Regions from separate parts of the Limibacillus sp. MBR-115 genome, predicted to be linked through region 1. Evidence: riboswitches for the same ligand, from Rfam matches in the RefSeq annotation. Region 1 holds a riboswitch; the other holds the start of a gene.
What was found. Region 1 has a riboswitch for cobalamin ahead of ABIE63_RS12010 (TonB-dependent receptor). Riboswitches for the same ligand answer to the same signal wherever they lie in the genome.
Positions count from the first base shown of each region.

Region 2: linked by a shared signal. The riboswitch ahead of ABIE63_RS10840 (iron ABC transporter permease) and the one ahead of ABIE63_RS12010 (TonB-dependent receptor) in region 1 are both predicted to bind cobalamin.

Region 1 is NZ_JBEPTJ010000005.1:155,137-165,527, reverse strand. It holds gene ABIE63_RS12050 (amino acid ABC transporter substrate-binding protein) at 112-1,131, opposite strand; gene metC (cystathionine beta-lyase) at 1,408-2,601, shown strand; gene hisI (phosphoribosyl-AMP cyclohydrolase) at 2,631-3,038, shown strand; gene ABIE63_RS12035 (hypothetical protein) at 3,094-3,900, opposite strand; gene ABIE63_RS12030 (hypothetical protein) at 3,897-4,181, opposite strand; tRNA gene ABIE63_RS12025 (tRNA-Arg) at 4,415-4,491, opposite strand; gene ABIE63_RS12020 (ETC complex I subunit) at 4,535-4,840, opposite strand; gene ABIE63_RS12015 (ABC transporter substrate-binding protein) at 4,981-5,778, opposite strand; gene ABIE63_RS12010 (TonB-dependent receptor) at 5,849-7,810, opposite strand; cobalamin riboswitch at 7,958-8,192, opposite strand; gene ABIE63_RS12005 (hypothetical protein) at 8,269-9,834, opposite strand; gene ABIE63_RS12000 (glycosyltransferase family 2 protein) at 9,969-10,391, shown strand, end outside.
Region 2 is NZ_JBEPTJ010000004.1:237,737-248,127, reverse strand. It holds gene ABIE63_RS10875 (hypothetical protein) at 1-448, opposite strand, end outside; gene ABIE63_RS10870 (hypothetical protein) at 445-801, opposite strand; gene ABIE63_RS10865 (YncE family protein) at 1,008-2,186, shown strand; gene ABIE63_RS10860 (glycosyltransferase family 4 protein) at 2,214-3,332, opposite strand; gene ABIE63_RS10855 (calcium/sodium antiporter) at 3,422-4,369, opposite strand; gene ABIE63_RS10850 (energy transducer TonB) at 4,638-5,732, opposite strand; gene ABIE63_RS10845 (ABC transporter ATP-binding protein) at 5,729-6,541, opposite strand; gene ABIE63_RS10840 (iron ABC transporter permease) at 6,538-7,539, opposite strand; cobalamin riboswitch at 7,626-7,849, opposite strand; gene ABIE63_RS10835 (autotransporter assembly complex family protein) at 8,074-9,936, shown strand; gene ABIE63_RS10830 (translocation/assembly module TamB domain-containing protein) at 9,966-10,391, shown strand, end outside.

The DNA.
Region 1 (10,391 bases):
CATGCGACGCCATCTCGGAACACTGAAGAACTGTGACTCAAAAAGTCCAAGAGGCGACGCAACCCAGATAAAGAGTTGCGCCGCCGTATCTTGAACCTAGGGCTCCGTTGATTAGCGGATCGGCGGAGCGTACATCAGACCACCTTCGGTCCAGAGCGCGTTCAAGCCACGCTCAAGCCCAATTGCGGTATCGGGTCCGATGTTACGGTCGAAAATCTCACCGTAGTTACCGACTGCCTTGATGGCATTCTTGGCCCAATCTTTGTCAAGGCCAACCATGGCGCCGAAGTCACCTTCGGTGCCGAGCATTCGATCGATATCAGGATTGCCGGTTGCCTTCGCCCCAAGCTCGTCAACATTGGCTTGCGTGACACCATACTCTTCAGCCGCGAGCAGAGCGTACAAAACCCAACGCGTGATATCACCCCAAGCATCGTCGCCCTGGCGTACTGCCGGGCCGAGAGGCTCTTTGGAGATGATTTCCGGCAGAATCACGTGATTCTTCGGATCGTCGAAGGTCGCACGCGTTGCAGCAAGACCGGAAGCATCCGTGGTGTAAACGTCACAACGGCCGGCCAGGTAGTTCGTGCGCGCTTCTTCGTTCGTCTCGATGGGGACCGGCTCGTAGTTCATGTTGTTGACCCGGAAGAAGTCAGCAAGGTTGAGCTCGGTTGTGGTACCCGTCTGAATGCAGACCGATGCACCGTTCAGTTCCTTGGCGCTGGTTACGCCCAGGTTCTTGTTAACCATGAAGCCCTGACCGTCGTAGTAGTTCACGCCCAGGAACGTCAGCTTCAGGTCGGCATCGCGGCTCATCGTGATCGTGGTGTTACGATACAGGATATCGCCCTCACCGGCATTCAGCGCAGTGAAACGAGTCTTGCCGGTGGTTGGTACGAAGTTGACTTTTTCCGCGTCGCCTAGGACGGCAGCAGCCGTTGCACGGCAGAAATCAACGTCAAAACCGTTCCAACGACCATTCTCGTCGGTAAACGCAAAGCCCACCAGGCCAGTTGTAACGATGCAGCTCAGCTGCCCTTTTGCCTTCACGTCGTCCAGTGTCGCTGCGTTTGCGACCCCAGTAGCGAGAAGAAGGGCTGCTCCTGCACCTAACAATGTTTTCTTGTTCATGGAGATAAAACCTTCCCTGTTTGTCCCTTGCCTTAAATCACACGCGAGCACCCCTCATCCCTCTCAGGTCAAGGATTGGTTCCCTGTGGGGCGAACTCACGCACAAACCATGGAACAGATGCACCTGAAAGGCAATAACCTAGACATTTAATTGCAATAAAATGATTTGTATGCCGAAAATTCCCGAAGTATCAAATGCTTGCGCAAATCAAAGTGTCAGTTCCTAGATTGAATAGCCCCTAATCACAACGACGTGAAACACAGGATATTTCCACAATGACAACCTCAAGAGTAGAATCTAAGCGCACACGACTCGTCCAAAGCGCGCGTCACAGCAGCGACTGGAACGGTGCTTTGAATGCGCCTCTTATGCGCGCCTCGACCATATTGTTTGATCGCCTCGATGAATATGAGGTGCGCCCGGAAAGAAGCAGCGGGAAGCTTTCATATGGCATCGCCGGCACAACAACTCACTTTGCGTTTCAAGAAGCCTTGGCCGATCTGGAGGGCGCCGCAGACGCAATCACGCTGCCATCGGGCCTTGCCGCGAATACGGTCGCACTGCAAGCTTTCGTGAGCCAGGGCGATCATATCCTGGTGACCGACAGCGTTTACTACCCGGCCCGACGTTTTTGCGACAAGATTTTGAAGCGCCAGGGAGTCGAGACCACTTACTATGATCCGACTATCGGCGCCGGCATCGAAGCTCTGATACGACCCAATACCAAGCTTATCTATATGGAGACCCCGGGATCGCTCACCTTTGAGATGCAGGACGTCCCCGCAATAGTTGCAGCGGCTCGTAAACACGGTGTGCGCACCGCGCTCGACAACACCTGGGCAACGCCCCTGTTCTATCGTCCATTGGAACAGGGTGTTGATTTGTCCATCCAGGCAGGGACCAAGTACATCGGTGGACACGGTGATCTGATGCTGGGTTACATCGCCGCAAATGAAGCGTCCTTCCGGGCAGTATACGACATGGCATTGTTCCATGGTCATTGTTGCGGCCCTGAAGAAGCGTACCAGGGATTGCGAGGATTACGCAGCATGGGCGCGAGGCTCGACCAGCACCAACGGGGTGCACTGGCGGTAGCGCGCTGGTTGCAAGAGCGCCCCGAGGTCGATCGTGTCTTGTATCCTGCCCTGCCGGAAGACCCGGGCCATGCCATATGGAAGCGTGACTTTGACGGGGCGACAGGCCTCCTTGGTATCGTCCTTGCGAAGCCTTATGCCCGCCGAGCCGTCGAAGCGATGATCGAATCCTATAGGTATTTCGGTATCGGCGCGAGTTGGGGTAGCTTTGCCAGCCTAGTCGTCTCGGGATACCCTGAAAGGCACCAAACCACGCGTCGCTGGGAGGCGACAGGGCCGCTTTTGCGTTACCATATTGGCTTGGAAGACCCTGATGATCTAATCAACGACCTAGCGACCGGATTCGAACGTCTAGAGCAAGCGAACAAAGGCTAGACTACAATGAGAGGCAGTAAGGAAAAAACATGACCGACAGTCCCGAAGGCCTCCCTCCCTCGCTCGAAGCAGCCATCAATTTCGACGAGCGCGGACTCGTTGCCGCTATCGCCCAGCAACAAGGCAGCGGCGAGATCCTCATGATGGCTTGGATGAATCGTGAGTCACTGTCAGAGACCCTCAAGACCGGCCAGGTTTGTTATTGGTCCCGTTCGCGCGGAAAGCTCTGGCGCAAGGGCGAAACCTCAGGACAAACACAGCATTTGAAGTCACTCAGCGTTGATTGCGACGGCGATACACTGCTCTTGACGGTCGAGCAGAATGGTGTTGCCTGCCACACCGGCCGACGCTCCTGCTTCTTCCGTCAATGGAATGGACAGAAACTAGAGGACGTCTTGCCGGTGGTACAGGATCCGGAAACGCTCTACGGGCGTTAAGAGCGAACACCGCACCACCGTCAAGATCTTTCGAAAACGAACTTTAAAGCCCGCGCTATTCTTTGGCCACGAACCCACTGGCGGTAAAACCAATGGCCTCAGCTTGTAGTCCGCTAATCCGATCATCCAGCCAAGGCAAGACATCTCCCTCGCCGATTGGCCACCAATGACGCACCGCCGCGCCAAACTGCGAATTTCGAGGGTCGCCAGCAATCCCGTTGTGATGCTCGATAGCCTCAATCTGGGTCAGTGCACGGTCGCAAAGAATCAGCTGTGACGCATCCATCGTAGGTCGGAAGATAGCGCCCGATCCCGGATTGCCGGCAACATTGGGTCGTTTGTACGAGATCACCGGTCCCGTCAGAGTATCCTCTACGACCGACATGTTGTCCGGAACGCCGTTTACGTAAAGTTGGAACCCGGCCGCCGATCCACTTCCGTCATAAGTCAGCAGAAAGGTCACAGCCGGCCTGGCGGTCCATCCAAACACTGATGATCCCAAAGCCCTTGCCCGCTGGCCCGCTGGAACATCGCCTTCAAACCGGCAATGAAAACGCCCGAACTCGGGACCACTTGCCAGGTTAACGGAAAGAACAAACCCGTGCCGTGTCGGGTCCTCTTCGGCAGTTGGCATGGTGGACAACAAAACCACACTGTCATTTTGCCAATGCCAGGCCATGTAGAGCCCTATGCTAAAAGCGCGATCACTCCGCAAGAGATCACTGGCTTCAATCGGCAACACCATATAGTCAAAGACGCCATTGAAACTGAGAGCCTGTTCATCCACGAACCCCAGCGCACTCGCTCTTGAACTGGCGAACATCGGTGCGGTGATCGGCGAGCGAACGGGACAGCCCCTCATGCGACATAGGGCACCAGATCCGCCCGAAGCCCGGATGGCGTACCTCCGCCGACCGCCATACGAAGTTGAGACGCGCAGATCTCCAAGTTTCGGACCTGTGCATCACCCTCGATAAACTCACCACCTTCGACCGGCAACCAGGTTGCCTCGTCGGGACCCAACATCTCCAACCGCAATGTTGCGCCATTGAATGTGCCGGACACCCGGAGGGTGAAACGGCCAGCCGCAACCTGGACCGGCGTCCCTGTCGCGACCTCATCTGCAAGAAGAATTGTAGTCATCTATCACTCCTGATACCCCAAGAAGACGCGTAACAAGACTGCAGCAGCCCCAACGTCTTCCGGACGTTTGTACCAATAAGCCATGTTGTTTTGGCTTCCGGCCCCCAAATGCGCATTCGCGCTCTTTTGTGACTCATCGAACATGAGCCACACCCTATATACAATAATAATAATAGGGAATAAACAATATTTTTTATCAATTTTTATAGGTTTTTTGGTTCGACGTATGGAAATGGCGACCCCGGCAGGATTCGAACCTGCGACCTAGTGCTTAGAAGGCACTTGCTCTATCCAGCTGAGCTACGGGGTCACGAACCCATTTCGTACAACCAGCACACTTGCCAGGAATTCCGCTAGTGGGTCCAGCGTCCAAGACGGCTGTAGGAAAAGTTGTCAGCATAGGCTTTGGGTTTGATCTTTCGCGCGGTGGGCTCGGATATGCTGTACATCAATCCTTGCTTTTCCGCGTAGGCGACCGCCTCTTCCTTGCTGTCGAACCACAGGCACACTTGATGTTTGGTTTCGGCACTCGATGTCCAACCCATCAGCGGTTCAATTTCGCGGCGTGCGCCCGGCTCGAATTCCATGCACCAGCGATCGGTACGCGCACGTCCTGACTGCATTGCTGTTTTGGCCGGTTTGAAAATACGAACCTGCATCCTGCTTCTTTCCTTGCAATCCTTGGCTCATGTCTTCCCCACCTTGCTGGGGTCCACATGATCCCTAACCCTATTGGTTCATTTACTTACGGGATTCCACGACTGCATGGCAAGCGCCACGGCTCCGCCGCGATTCCCACCTATCGACTGACCGTTCCTGCTTGCCTCGCCAGCTCACGTGCCGCCGCGACGGCCTCGGGCCCCCCACAGGCCCAAGCAAGCGGCGGTAGCTTGAGAATTCGACCGTACCCTTCCATACCCTGCATTGCCGGGTGCTCCAATAGCGCTTCCGCCTGCGAGCGCGACACACCCGGTTGCATTTGCAGCACCAAAAAATCCGGCCGGGCACTGATAAGGTCTTCGAGCGATAGATAAGGCCGCTCGAGATCGGCTGCCAGGTTCTCCATGCCCGCAGCGGACAGGAGTCGGTCGCCAATGGTCCCCGCCGTCGGCGTAAAGCCGTTTGGCTCGAAGAAAGCCGCCGTCGGTCGATCTGGACGATTGCCGACTTGCCGTTGCAACTCGGCTAAATCGGCGTCTAACCGCCTCGCGATCTCTAATCCGCGAGGGCCGACTTCCAGCAAATCGGCAAGCTCGGTGATCACCTTGGACGCCTCTGAGAATGATCGGGGTAACGGGATGGTCTCCACCCTGTAACCCAAGCGCTGCAACAGACCCGCGGTATGCGGCGTCGTGAAGGGGCCTGCCAGGACGAGATCGGGATTGAATGCGATAACTTCCTCGGCGCGTCCGTGATTAACGGGAATCCCCTTAACCTGATCGGCAATGGACGACAGCTGTGGATCAGCACTATCAGCGGCAACGGATAGAATGCGGTCTCGATCGACCAGTTGCAGCAGCAACTGGTCGATACAAAGATTCATGGAAAGAATGCGTTGTGGTCCAGATCGTGTTTCGGCGGCCGACAACTGACCCAATGATACCCCTCCTGCCCCGATCAGAATCAGGAAAAGCAACCACGAGCAAACCGATAGCCACCGCGGGCAATCAATCCGGCGAGAAACCGATCCGAAGGCCCACAAACGCCGTAAGGCCCGGGCCTCTGGTTTCAAACACGTCGATCTGTTCGGCATCCGTCAGATTCTCCGCACGAGCGAAAAGACTCACGCCCTCAGTAATATCATAGGAACCGCCGAGATTGACGGTCGTATAGGAATCGAGACCGACCCGTGTTGCCGGAAAAGTCGCAAAGTTCAGGTCGTCTTGCTTACCCTTGTGCACTAAACCCAGGTTCACGCTGGCACGACCATCTAGGAAGCGATAGTTGGCGTTGAGGCTACCCATATGGCGAGGTCTGCGAATCAGCTCTTGTCCGTTGCTGTCCTCACTGTCGGTATAAGTGTAGCTGGCCGTCAGACGCAAATCAGGCAAGGGGCGAATCGAGCCCGCAACTTCCAACCCTTTGATCCGGTTTTCACCAGTCGCGTTGAAGGCCGTATTCCCTGTACCGACGATCAAGTCCTCGATGGTCGAATCGAAATAGGTGACATCGACTGATGCGCGCTTATCCCAGAAGTTCTGCTCGATCCCAATATCCCAACCGATTGCCGATTCGGGCTGCAGGTTCGGGTTGCCCGTAAAGCCCGGCCCAAAACCGAAGAGCTCGGTCAGTGTCGGGTTCTTGACTGCTTTGCCGAAACTGCCATGCAGGCGCGTATCGGTTTCTGCGTAGAGGTAGGCCAGCGTGGCGCGGTAGGTCGTGCTGTCATCGAAAAGTTTTTCGTTCTGCTGCTGTCGAATGCTGCCCCCCAGGAACAGGCTATCCCACAGCGCCAATTCATACTCGCCGATCAAGGAGTTACTCGCCAGGGATTGATCTTCTCCGCCCGAAAGGAACGTTCCCGCCGCATCCTCTTCCAAGCGTTCAAACGCAAGGATGAGCGTGTGCTCAGCGTTTGCCACTTCCGGTGTGGCAAAGAAGATGTTCGATTGATAGAGGTATTCCCTTACCTGCCCCTCGGTCGAAGTGACCGGCAAAAAGAAGAAGGGGTCCGTCGTCTCGGTATCGATGTCGGAGATACCGGCCGCAACGATCTGTTCCCACTGCCCCTCGAACAAAGTCAGCTTAGCTTGTGCTCGCCCCGAGGCTTCAACGGTATCGGTAAAGACACCCGGCTCATCTTGCGTTGCAGATACGAAGGTGTTCGGGTCGAACACCAAGGGGTCAAACTCCACCGTCGCATCGCTATAGCGGCCACTTAAACTAACCTCGACAAACCGCCCTACATCGAACTGCAGATTGGCATTGATACTGGTGTTCTCATAGGGGTCCGTCTCCGAGACGCCGGGCATCTTGCGGTCCAGAGCAGAAACGCTGTCGCTATTAAGGCGTGTCGCTCCTAAATAAAATGAGTAGTTCTCTTCACTATGACTGACCGAACTGGAGAAACGGTAGCTTTCAAGTGTCCCAGCCTCCAACGTAGCCGACACACGAGATGGTCCGCCTTTCCTGGTGATGATGTTAATCACGCCACCCAAGGCTTCGCTGCCATAGAGCGCGGACTGCGGGCCGCGCAACACCTCGATACGTTCGAGATCAACCGCCAGAAGATTATCGAGGTTGAACGCGTTACCGCGAGACGGGTCATTGACGCGCACGCCGTCAATTAAAACCAACGTCTGATTTGCCTCCGCGCCGCGGATGCGAACTTCGGTCAAGGACCCCATGCCACCCGATCGGGTCACCGCTACGCCGGGAACTTCCTGCAGAACATCGGCCACCGATTGCGTCTGCCGATCCTCCAGATCATCGGCATCAATGACCGTGACGGCGCTGCCGACCCTGTTAGCCGACATCGGCACACGACTTGCACTGACAACGATTTCCTTACCCGGCGTACTTGGCGAAACTACATCGGAATCCTGCGCGGCCGCAGATGTTACATGGGCCAGTGAAAAAACTGTCGAGATCAGGCCTGCATAGAGCAGTGCTTGCTTATTGAGAGACATTGCTTCCCCCCTCCGGGTAAAAGGCATTTTCACGCGCATTCCAGAGGCGAGGGTTTAGATTGGAGAAAGCAACGAGCGGCCCGCTGTTCGAAGCTTGGATTCTGCAATCCGGGCCGTTATCCCGTTCGCGGACTCCCCCGTCCACCGACCGAAACACGACGCGACGGCAGGTCTCCTGGCTCACGGGTCTTAGCCTGTTACCCGGCCTTCCCAGTCCTTAAAACTTTGTGGACCAGTGGCTTATACGGATAAAGGCTCGCCGCTTACAGTTGCGGGGGCAGCCGTGGAATTGATTCCGCGCAATGATTCGCGCCTCGCACCACGTTCCCTCTTGCGTTTTCAGGCCGCTACAACCCGAAAAACCGTCACGCGATTGAACTTTTGGCCGTCTGGCCGGGGAATGTCAATCGCCTGGACGACACATAGTGGAAGGGCCGCGACCCACGCCTCAAGGACGTTCAGTTAATTCGATAGAGAATGAACTCCGGGTTTGTCGCTACGGGCGTCAGGTTCCAATCCGTCGGCGCATCCAAGGGTTGGCGTCCCAACCACAACAAATAGTCGAAGGTACCTGGCCACCCATCGAAGTACCGGGCCGCGCCATCCTGCCCCCACCCGGCTTCATTGGGCGCCGCCTTTGCGGCACGCTCAAGCAGTTCCAGCATTTTCGCAGGATAGGCTTGGGGTTCATTAAACACGCTCAACGGTGCGCGAACGTTTACGCGCGAGGTGTTAGTAAAAAGCTTGGGTTCGAAGGCCATGGCTTCGATAACCGCAAGGCTGCTGGAGTGATACAATTCGTTCCACACCAACTCGGATCGATCCTTCTCCGGCGGCCAAGCGGTTAAAAGCCAACTGCCTTCACTCATCCCGGCAAACGCTTCCGTCATCTCGCGCTGAACCCGATCAACGCTCGCCATGCGTTGCCAAGCATAGGACCACTGCCAGGCAAACAGACCAAGGAACAATATTGCAAGAAGGCCCCTCACCTTCACTGAGGCGACCGTCAATTGGCTACCCGCAAACAGCAAAAAAACGAAGAGTGCGGGAAACCGCAACTGCAGCAGGCTAATGCCCAGGAATTTTTCGGGGATAAACAGGACGAGAAGCCCCACAGCGATCACAGGTACCCTGATATCAGGATGCCACACCAGTGCCCCGGCTTGCCGTAGAGCAATAAGAATGACCGCCACGACCGCCAATACAATTATCCCCTGGAGCAAGTCGGACAGGCCAAAGGCGAAAGTGAAATTTATCAACATTGCCATGGGACTACCAAAGGAAATACCCCCGGCGGGAAGTCCGCCCAATGACAAGAAGGATATGATCAGCAAAGCCAGTGGCACCATAAAGAGGATGCTCTGCAACAGAAGTTCCCGCTGGCAGAACAAAGAGGCGTGTTTTGGCTGATGCAGGGCCCGTGCCACTTCGTAAGCGAGGACCATGTAACCCAACGCCAGGAAACCAAGAGCATGCCAGAACCATAGGACGACCACGAGAGGCAGGAAGATTGCTAACCGCAGCCAGCGGTTTCGCTGGCGAAAGGCTATCCATCCCGAAAAGCCGACGAGTGATAAGCCCACACCGGCAAGAAAATTGATCAACCCACCGGCAAGCGGCGCGCTGTACAACGCAGGCAGGCAGGCTAATGGCCAAAGGGACCACTGTCGGTACAGAACGAAATGTAGCAGCATGCCACCAACGGGAAGTAATGCGACGGCAAACACCGAAAAAACCGTGGCTGCGGTATAGACATTGATTAAGCCAACGAAGGGACCGACCAATAGATCCATAGCCAGATCAGGAATTGCCTGCTGGTTCAATTGATAGAACTGCTGCAATGCGGGTTGGTGACCGAAAGCCCCTTGAATAAACACCCTTGCAAGGTGATTGGGATAATCCCGCCCAATTCCCAAAGGATGGAAAGCGATTGGCGCCAACGCCAAAGCCAGCAGAAGCAACGAACAGAAAGGTCGCCCGATAAGAGACCCAGCGTATGCAATGTTTCGTTGTACAGCGCTCATCGGCGGCATTTCCATAATCGGTTCGACTAAGCAAAAAACAGAACGAAACCAATTGTTACAGTTTTGCATTCATAGACAATTTACCGAATCCTGCTTACTCTTTTCATTGTCCGAAAAACCATAGTTGGTTGTTTATGTCCACTCCTCGCTCTATCAGCATTGTTATACCTTTCATGGATGAAGAAGGCAGTCTCGAAGCCCTGATCGTGGCTATCAAGGCGGCATTGCTCGATTATGATTTCAATTATGAAATCTTGCTGGTGGACGACGGAAGTCGGGACCGCGGGCCAGAAATCGCTAAACGGTTGGCAGAGGAAGAGGCGCAGGTGCGCCTCATTCGCTTTACGCGGAATTTTGGCAAGGCTGCGGCGCTTATGGCCGGGTTCAAGGAGGCAAGCGGCGAATACATTGTCACTATGGACGCCGACCTGCAGGACGACCCCAAGGAAATTCCGCGGCTTCTCGATAAACTCGACGAAGGGTATGACATCGTTAGCGGGTGGAAGAAGGACCGTCAGGATCCCATCGGCAAGCGTCTTCCGTCAAAAGTGTTCAAC
Region 2 (10,391 bases), on a different contig from region 1:
AGAAAAGCGTTGACCAAGGGTTAAGGGCATTCCAAATGTTGCCGACAAAGGCCGTGAAATGGGCAAAGCCAACCCACCAGATGACCCACACGATCAAGGTGGCAAAGTTTCGCGTTGGCGATGGGTCGCCGAAAAAAGCAACCGACAGCGCGAATAGAAAAATGCCGACCCCCAGGATACGGACCGGCAGGACCAACCCCGCCAGCATTTCGCCAAAACCCCAATCCGACACCAGAGGATATTCCAAAGGTTCGGGCGAACTACGCGGCCGCCCGATGACAGTCAGTATCAGGAAGGTGATGGCAACCGCTGTGCCGGCGGCAAAGAGGTAGAAACCAATAGGCAGGGGCAGGTCATAACGGCCCCCAAATGCATGGGCGATTGCGTCCGTCGGACGCAACGACAGGACAAGAGTGGCCGCTATCCAAAGCCAAGTGCGGCGCATCATTTTGGATAGACTTCGTAATAAAAGAGGACGCCCTTGCCATGACCGCCGTCATAGTGATGGATCTCGGCCGGGAAACGTCCGATGAGATGGCTCGGCAGGTCAATCTGCAGCGGCGTTCCGGCCTGCAGCGCATATTCCAGGTCGTAACCGTGCAGATGAACGACCAACGCTTTATCGCTCACAAGTGATAGTGAGACGGAATCATCCTGATTGACGGTGATGGTATCGCCTCCTTCGCTCAAAGCGCCGCCGACAGCCTGCAGTGCAAAGCTGCGCGTGTCAGCCAGCACCGTCGCCGCCACAACCAGCAGGGTGGAACTCAACAGAAAGCCTGAAATCAACTTTCGGTTCAAACCTTAACGTCCTTTCGACCGTAAATAGAGTCTGCTGTAACGGGCATTCTAATTGACGAAACCGGGTTGGTGGCAGAAGATTTGTCGAGCTGAGTAATTCAAAAAACTGCATGAGAGGCTCTCAGCCGAGCAGCCCCCGAAGGCTAAGCGGCGATCATATCAAGAACAACTCTCGGGGCGTTTCACCTACTAGGGAGAGAGTTCCTATGAAAGTTCTTACGATGACAACAGCGCTTGGCATTGCAGCAATGCTTCTGAGCGGAACATCCACGCAAGCTGAAATTCTCGCCATGATGAACTACGAGAGCAAGACAGCGGATTCGCTGAAAGCGCTAAAGCTATCCGGACCGGGCGAGCGGCGAGAGGGAATAGCGATTATCGATGTCGATCCGGGGTCCGGTTCCTTCGGCAAGATCATCATGGACATTCCCATGCCCGCCGATCAGGTGGTCCATCATATCTTCTACGATAGGACCATGACCAAAGCCTACGTAACCTCACTTGCACAGCCCTCGCTGATGGTGATGGACATGCAGCGCTATCCTTATCGTTTGAAGCCCATCGCGCTGGAAGGCTGTCAGATGGCGGAGGATGTCATTTTTGACGAAACCAACGAGCGGTGGTTCACGACCTGCATGAACTCGGCCAACGTCTTCGTAGGTCGCGTCTCTAACGATGAAATTTTGGCGGAGATCAAGCTGCCGGGCACCTATCCGCATGGTCTGGCAGTCAACAGCAAATCCAATCGGGTTCTGGTCACCAGCACGATCAGCGGCGACCTGAAGAGCCCTGATGAAGTTGTTTCTGTCGTCGATGCAACGACCTATCAACCGCTGGGATCACACCGGCTTTCGATGAAGCCGGAGGGGTCCGGAGAAGCCCCTGTAGAGATTCTTTTTGTCCCTGGAGCAGAACCTCCAATAGCCTACGTCACCAATATGTTCGGCGGAACGCTCTGGACCATGACCTGGGACGAGGGCTCACAGGACTTCAAGTCGGAGCAGGTCTTCGATTTCGCTTCGCTGGAGGCAGGCGTGCCCCTTGAGATGTACTTCAACGATGCAGGCGACCGGCTCTACGTAACGACTGCCAAGCCAGGCCATCTCCATGTCTTCGATGTCGGAATGGACCCCGGCAAGCCGAGCTTGATCGAAAGTCTTCCCGCCGGAGAGGGTGCTCATCACGTTGCCATCACCAAGGACGAGAAGTACGGCTTCGTGCAGAATGCCCTACTGAACCTCCCGGGCATGAGCGATGGCGGCGTCACGGTCATAGACCTTCAGCAGCATAAGGTCCTGGGGTCGATGGATACCCTGAAGAATGCGGGCTTCAATCCCAACTCGATCGTACTGTTGCCCGAATGGAATCACTTAGCCGGACACTGACCGGGCTCACGCTGGCACCCTGGAGGTTCACGTAATCTCGCGATAAACCTCCAGGGTCGCAGCGGTAATCTGGGCGTCGCTGAAACGCTCCAAAACCAAATCCCGGCTGGCCTTGCCAAATTGCGCAAGGAGATTTCTGTCGCCCGCGAGCTTTCCCATCGCAGCCGCTAGGGCCGGGACATTGCCCGAGGGCACGATGAAACCGTTTCTCTTATCCTGGGCGATGGCCCGGCAACCGGGCAGTTCGCTGGCGATCAAAGCTCGGCCAACTGAAGCGCCTTCGAGCAGACAGCGCGGGATGCCTTCGCCGTAGGCGCTCGGCAGGACCACCGCATGAACCGAAGCCAAAAGGCTCGGCATGTCGGCGCAGTAACCGACCCATTCAATCGTGCCCATGCTTTTCCACCGCTCCAGCAGGGCGCGCTCCAGTCCGTCCGGATGTCTTGAATCCAGATCGCCGGCCAACAAAAACTCAGCCCTGACACCGGCTGCCCGAAGCTCGGCCGCGGCAGCGGCGTAGCTTTCTATGCCCTTCGACTTAAGAAGCCGGGAAGCAAGAAGAAACCGAGTGGGGCCGTTGGGCAGCGGCGCCGGAGCAAAGCTTTCGGTATCCACGCCCGATCCGTCGATAACACGGGCGCGGGCGCGCAGACCCGGCGTCCAGGCAAGAAGAGCCCGGTCGCCCGAATGTTCGGTCAACAGCCTGGCCTGTGCAGGCGTCGCCAGACAAACTGCAAGTTTCACCGGCCAGCGCAGCAACCGCCAATCCCAGGACTCGGCGGTAAAAAGGTAGCCCAGGCCCGTCACGGCATGAACCATCGCCGGAACCCGGGCCAAGCGGCCCGCAAGGCCGCCCAAGACGACGGCCTTCAACGTCACGTGGTGCACTAGATCCGGACGCCGGGTGCGGTAAAGACGCCAGATTGCCGCCAGCGACAAAAAGGCGCCCAGGAGGTTGCGGCCATGACGGCGGAAAGGCAGTGAGTGGACGACAAACCCCAATGCGGCGATCTCCGCTTGCCGGGCGTCGGGGGCCGTTGCTACCTCAACCTCCCACCCGGCCGCGCGCGCCGCTTTCGCCAATGCCAGGCGATGGCCCAGGAAGTATCCTGCATCAGGAACCAGAAAGATTAGCCTTCGCACCATTCAAACCTCGACTTCGCCAGGCGCGCCGCCAAGCTCAGGCAGAGATAACGGCTCTGTCGCCAAGGGGAAACAGGAAACCGCTCTCGCGCTTAGCTGTAGAGATAAATGATGTAGCCCGCATAGGCGGCGAGAAGGAGACTTCCCTCGCTCCGTGACAAGCGCTTCTCGCTCAGAATCAAGACTCCCACCAGAAGCGTCGAGGCAATGCAGATCCAGACATCGACCTGCGCTATTTCCGGAGAAAAGGGGATGGGCGTAATCAGAGACGCCGCGCCCAGTATGGCAAAAACATTGAAGATGTTGCTGCCCAGGACATTTCCAAGCGCCACATCGGAATGCCGGCGGATGGCGGCGACAATCGAGGTTGCCAACTCCGGCAGGGACGTCCCCACCGCTACCAGGCTAAGACCAACGACGGCCTCGGAGATACCAAACTGCATCGCGATGTCTATGGCACCTTCAATCAGCAAATTCGATCCCAGCACCAACGTCGCAATTCCGGCTGCGGAGACAACGGTACCCACACCCAGATTCGCCGCCGTCGACTTGCTTGGCAAGCGCATCTCATCAAGCAGTTCTTCCTCGGCCATCGGTTGACGGCTCTGCCTGCAATAGGTGTAGACCAGGAACGCAGCAAGCAACGCCAACATGACAATGCCCTGCCAGAACACGATGATTCCCATATAGCCGAGCGGTATCAGCAGCAGCGCACCGAACAATACGGCCAGCGCCTCTCGCCAGATCTGATTGAAGCGTGCGGGCATCGGATAAATAACGGCGGCAACGCCAAGAATAAGCAGGAGATTGGCGATGTTACTGCCGACGATATTGCCTACGGCAATGTCCGGCTTGTTCACCAAGGCCGCCTCGACCGAAACCACGAACTCCGGCGCCGACGTTCCAAATCCTACGATAACCACACCGACGAAAAGCGGTGAAACGCCCAGCGCTCGGGCCAGCACAACCGCACCACGAACGAGTGCTTCGCCTCCGACAAAGAGGAGAACCAAACCTGCTCCGACCAGAAAATAACTCATGGAATGATAGGCTCGTGCTGCAGCAATTCTATCCCCGATGGGCTATCCGGGTACCGGAGCCAAACGTATAAAGATAAACGCAACAATTGGCGCATTATACGAGGACTTTTCACCCGAGCTATCACCGGAAGGCAATGACGCGTCATATTGGACCGCGCTGCGTGATTGCAAGGGCTTAGTTAAATTTGCCGACCGGGGAGAAACGGCGGCGCATCGGCCTTATCACGCGAAATTCCAGCGCGAAGGAAGTCAAACCTACTTTCCGCGCCTAGTCGGTCAGGCGAAACCGAACGGGTATTTCAAGCGTCGCTGCTATGCTTTGGCCAGCCCGCACCGCGGGTTGGAACCGCCAATCTTCCACCGCATCGACAGCCGCCCGGTCCAGGATCGAATGCCCGCTGCTGGTTGCGATCTGCACCGCGGCCACCTGACCGGCGGGCGTGACTTCCACACGTAACAGAACAAGCCCTTCCTGGCCGCGACGGCGGGCGATGTTCGGATAAGCGGGGGGTCGATTGCCTGGCGCCGCGACCGCCAAGCTGCCGCCAGCACCGCTGAAGGCCTTGCTGTCCGAGGAAGCCGGGCTACCAATCGGGTCGACATTGTCTCCCGGTCCCACATCTTGCTTTGCGTCCAAAGTGGCTGAGTGATCGGGCAAAGCTGCCGTTTGTCTGTCGCCGGGTTGCTCCCGAGGTTCTTCTATCGGGGCCCTCGGCGTGAGCGCCTGTTGATATGCGACACCGGCATCTAGAGGCGGAGCCGGTTTGATCGGCGGCGGGCTGGGCAAGGCCTTTGCGAGGGAAGCTTCCTGAGGCTTTTCTGCCGAGCTTGGCGATGACCGAAGTAAAGGCGCTTCAGGATGAACCGTCACAGGCGGCTCCGAGGAAAGGATATCGCTAGAAAGGGCCGACGCCTGTTCAGGCATGGGTCCCGGTGGTGTGACCGGGTCCACGACCTTGGCAACGCTCGACTGCGTCGCCGCCACATCGTCCAGCTTTGTCGCCAAGGTTGGTCGGCTGAACCGCGATTGGGGCGGCACGGCGTAGGGAACACTGGGTGTCTTTTCCGCATTTCGTTCATTCTGTGCCTCGCGCTGCGAGGGCAATTCCCGCGCTCCAGACGTCGGCGAAGCACTCTCAACCAACAGCACCTCGATGGTCTGAATGTCCCCCATCTCAACCTGAGCACTGCCACTCCATCCGATGAGCGCGGCCAAGGCGACGCCGTGCAGCAGCAATGACAGAAATGCCGTGATCAAGGTTGGTAGGCCCGCAAGACGGCCTGACGAAACGATCGCCGTCGGCAACAAAGGCCGCTCCACCGCCGCTTCCAAACTTACGCCATGCCGCACCGCTTGGGTCATCGTGCTTTCCCACCCTCGGCGCTTTCCGAGCGCCCGCCGTCCAACCTGCGCCAAGGAACAACAAAGAAGCGGTCTCCCTGCTCGCCTGTCAGCGCCTCGACCCGGTAAATCTCCGCCAGGCGGGCGGCGGTCATTTCCGTCCTGGGATCACCTTCCGCGACAAGGCGGCCCTGATCGAATAGTGCAACGCGGTCGCAAAAGCGCCCGGCCAGGGTTAAATCGTGCAGGACCACGGCCACACCCATCCCTCGACCAGCCAAAACGGTCAGGCACTCCATCATCTCCAGGCGGTGATATGGGTCGAGTCCGGCGACCGGCTCGTCCGCAAGCAGCACCTTGGGTCGCCCGGCTAGCGCTCTGGCCAGCATCACACGGGCACGCTCGCCACCCGACAACTCCGTTGCAATTCTCCCGGCGAGGTTCTCCACATCGCCGAGCTGCATAGCCTCGGCCACCGCGGCCTCACCCTCGGGATCACGACCCCAACCCGTCTGGTGCGGCAAGCGCCCCAACGCAACCACGTCGCGAACTGGCAACGGCCAGTGGACCTCGGCAGCCTGCGGCAGGTAGGCAAGATCACGCGCCAGCAAAGTACGATCCCAGGTTTCAACCGGGCGCTCGGCAAACCGCACCGTACCCGCGCTCAGCGGCAGCAAGCCGACGCAAGCGCGCAGGTAGGTCGTCTTTCCCGCGCCGTTTGGGCCGATCAACCCCAGGACCTCGCCGGGGTGCAGCGCCAGTGAGACCTGCGAGAGTACGCTCCGCCCCGCAAGCTCAACAGAGAGTTGATCGGATTCCAGAAGGGTCATAGCGCCCTCCTCTGTCGCAGCACAAGCCAGAGGAAGAACGGCGCTCCGATCAGGGCCGTCACCACGCCCAGCTTCAACTCCTGCCCGTTCGAGAAGAGCCGTACCACGAGATCGGCGGCGAGAAGCAGCAGACCTCCACCGAGCAGGCTAGCGGGAAGAAGTCGGCTGGGCCGCTGGCCGACGAAGGGCCGTAGCAGATGCGGCACCACAAGGCCGACGAAGCCGATAGCCCCGGCGACCGCCGTAGCCGCGCCAACAGCCAATGCGGTACCGCCCACCAAACGCCAGCGCAAGCGCACGACGTCGACCCCCAAAGAAGCCGCTGCGTCCTCGCCAAGCGTCAGGGCATCGAGCGAACGGCCCGTGGACAGCAGCAGAAGCCAACCCACAAGAATAAAGGGCAACACCAACCACAACTGCGGGAAACTTCGATCGGCGAGTGAGCCGAGCAGCCAGAATACGATCTCCAATGCGGCGAAGGGACTTGGAGCCAAGTTCAAAGCGAGCGACGTCAGGGCCGAGGCAAAAGCGCTCACGGCAACGCCTGCCAGGATCAGGGTCACGCTACCGGCCTGCCGACCCGCCAAAAGCTGGACCAGCAGCACAGCCGCCCCGGCCCCCAAAATTCCGGCCACCGGCAACAAAGCCGCAAGCTGCCCCGCAAGCCCGAAATAGAAGGCTAGAACGGCGCCCAGGGATGCCGCGGCTGAAACGCCGATGATCCCCGGTTCCGCCAGGGGGTTGCGGAGATAACCTTGAAGCGCAGCGCCAGCCAGCCCGAGGCTGCCGCCAACCAGCAAGGCAAGAAGCGTGCGGGGCAGACGTAACTCGCCAAGGATTATGACGACCCGTTCGTCACCGCCAAGCAGGCCCCGCCAAAGATCCAGGGGACCTATATCGGCCGGGCCTATAGCAAGCGAAGCCACCGCCGCCAGGAACACAAGCAGCAGCAACACCAGATACAATATACCTGAGGAGGAGTTCGACCCCTCTGCCATCAAAGCACCCGTCGCTATCAGCCCTACACCTTTCGGTGCGCCACCGCTACGGCTGACCGCCCTGTCGAAACACCCCGTTCGTCAGGTGGGTGACGCTTCATTTGGGCCGGTCTCCTGACTTTGCGGGTCACAGCCAGCACTGCCGCCTTCCCAGTCGCTTCGCCGTCTCATGAAGCTATACCAGTGGCCGATTGGCAGTGCTGCTCGCCGCTTACAGTTGCGGGGGCAGCCGCGGAATGGCACCGCGTTCCCGTAATCCCCTTTCTCATCACATCGAAAAAGAGGCAAAACCCAAACTTCCGCGCAGTATCGTGACTTGCCCTGAAGCTGTCAACGAAGCGAGAACGACCGGAAATTCGGCGACATTTTTGCCTTTGTCTCATATGCCTCTAAATTAACGGTTCCCACGGAATCCCTTTCCGTGGGAAAGAGGCATTTCTGCCGCAATTGTTTGCTATTGCCTCAAAGGGCGCAGAACCAGGGGAGACATAGACTATCGACGCTTACCGGTTCACATACCTTGCTAGCCTAGCCATGCTGGTTCTTTTCGGAGCCGCGCAAACCCTGTCGGCTGAGGAACGCGATCTCTCTTTGGTCGATGCCCCGAACATCGCCGATGATCTGGCCAAGCCGGCGAGCGACCCTGCAAACATCAACACCAACACGGATACCGAGGAAAGTACGGGCGGAGAATCCTACAGTGTGACGATCACAGGCCTGGAGGAGTCGAAAAAACTCGAAGAGCTTATCCAGCAAACCTCACAGCTGCTATCGCTTCAGGATCAAAGGCCGCAAACCCGCGGTGGTTTGCGACGGCGTATCGACAACGACATCGAGCGCTTTTCGAAGACGCTCCGTTCGGAAGGCTACTACGACAGCAAACTGTCCTATGAGATTTCGGAAGGCGACCCGGCTGCCGTGATCATCTCCATCGAGCGTGGCCCGGCCTACCGACTGGCGGAATACAAGATCATTGATGACGCCGAGAATCAGCCTGGCACAGCTTACGAGCAACGCCTGGAGGACTTGGGACTGGGCCTGGGACGACGTGCCCACGCGCCGACTATTGCCGCAGCCCAAACCAAGCTTTTACAGATGCTGCGTCGCGAGGGCTTCCCCTTCGCCAAAGTCACCGACCGCAAGGTCTATGTCGAACACGACAAGCAGATTCTGTCTGTAGAATTGTACCTGGATAGTGGTCAGCCGCACAAATTTGGCGAGGTCCGCTTCAATGGGGTTGAGAGCATTGATGAAAGCTATTTGCGGCACCTGATCGTCTGGCAGGACGGCGCTCTCTACGACGAGCAGTTATTGGACGAAAGTGAACGCAATCTCATGTCCAGCGAGCTGTTCGACAGCGTGACCATGGAGCCGCTGGCCGCCGAGGTCACGGATCACAAACTGCCCGTCGAGGTGGTGGTCCAAGAACGGCCTCAACGGACTATCGGATTCTCGCTCAATTTCGATTCCATCGATGGACCGGGTGGCTCGGCGCGCTGGCAGCACCGCAACCTTTTCGGTGCCGGTGAGCGTTTGACCCTTGAAGCAAAGGGCTCGCTTCTGGAGCAAAGTCTGACGGGCCGTCTGCGCAAGCCCTGGTTCCTGGGCGAGGATCAAACCCTGCTCGCAGAGGGGGGCTTTATCCGCGAGGACACCGACGCTTTCGAATCGAAGGCGATAACATCCTACCTTGGCCTGGAACGCACCTGGGGCGAGGATTGGACCTACAGCCTTGGCGGCAGTCTTGAGTTTGAGCAAAGCACCGACGCCCGCAATACGGAAGCCCGTACACTGGGGCTTGTCGGCGTGCCGATGGCCGCACAATACGACGGCACCGACAATTTGCTCGATCCGACGCATGGCCAGCGATTGGGTGTCGTGCTGACGCCCTACTTCGCGACCATTGAAGAGAGCTTTTCCTTCACCTCGACGGAAATCAACGCTTCAACCTATCACGCCCTGGACGAAGACAGCCGTTACGTCTTTGCCTTGCGCGGCCGGCTAGGCAGCGCTTTCGGTGCAACCGCCGGGGAACTGCCTGCTTCCAAGCGTTTCTACGCTGGCGGCGGCGGTTCAGTGCGCGGCTACGCCTTCCAATCCGTCGGCCCGCTCGATGCGAGCAATGATCCGCTCGGCGGAAAATCGGTGGCCGAGATAAACGCGGAATTTCGCCTGCGCGTCACCAAGGACATAGGTGTGGTACCCTTCTTGGATGGCGGAATGGTCTCCAGCAACACAATGCCGAGCGGTAGTGAGCCGTTTCGCTGGGGCGCCGGGCTTGGATTGCGCTACCACACAGCCGTCGGCCCGATCCGCTTTGACTTCGCCGTACCGTTGAACAAGCGGGACAGCGATGACAATTACGCATTCTACATCAGCCTCGGTCAGGCGTTCTGACATCGGGGCCGCTGACGGAAGGGAAATCCTTGCGCCGAATTCGCCTGTTTATCCTGCTGCTGTTGTTACCGCTGCTCGTGGTAACCGCCGCGATTGCCGCTGCGACCTATTGGCTTCGCAGCGCGGAGGGGCTTGCGTGGCTGAAGACGACCATTGAAGAAGCCGCCTCGACCCCCGGCGAAATGGAACTCCGCATCGCAGCCTTGAACGGCGACCCCTTCTCCAGCCTGGAGGTTACCGGTCTTTCGCTAGGCGATCCCGATGGCACTTGGTTGGGTCTCGATCGGCTGCGCCTGGAATGGCAAGTCGATGCCCTCTTCTCTCGTCGCCTGGAAATCTCCTCTCTTGAGGCAGGGACGCTTTCGCTTGCGAGGTTACCTGCTGCAACCGCCGACGAGCAGGAAACCAGAAACGAGCTATCCATTCCGGAGCTCCCTTTCGGTTTTCAGATCGAC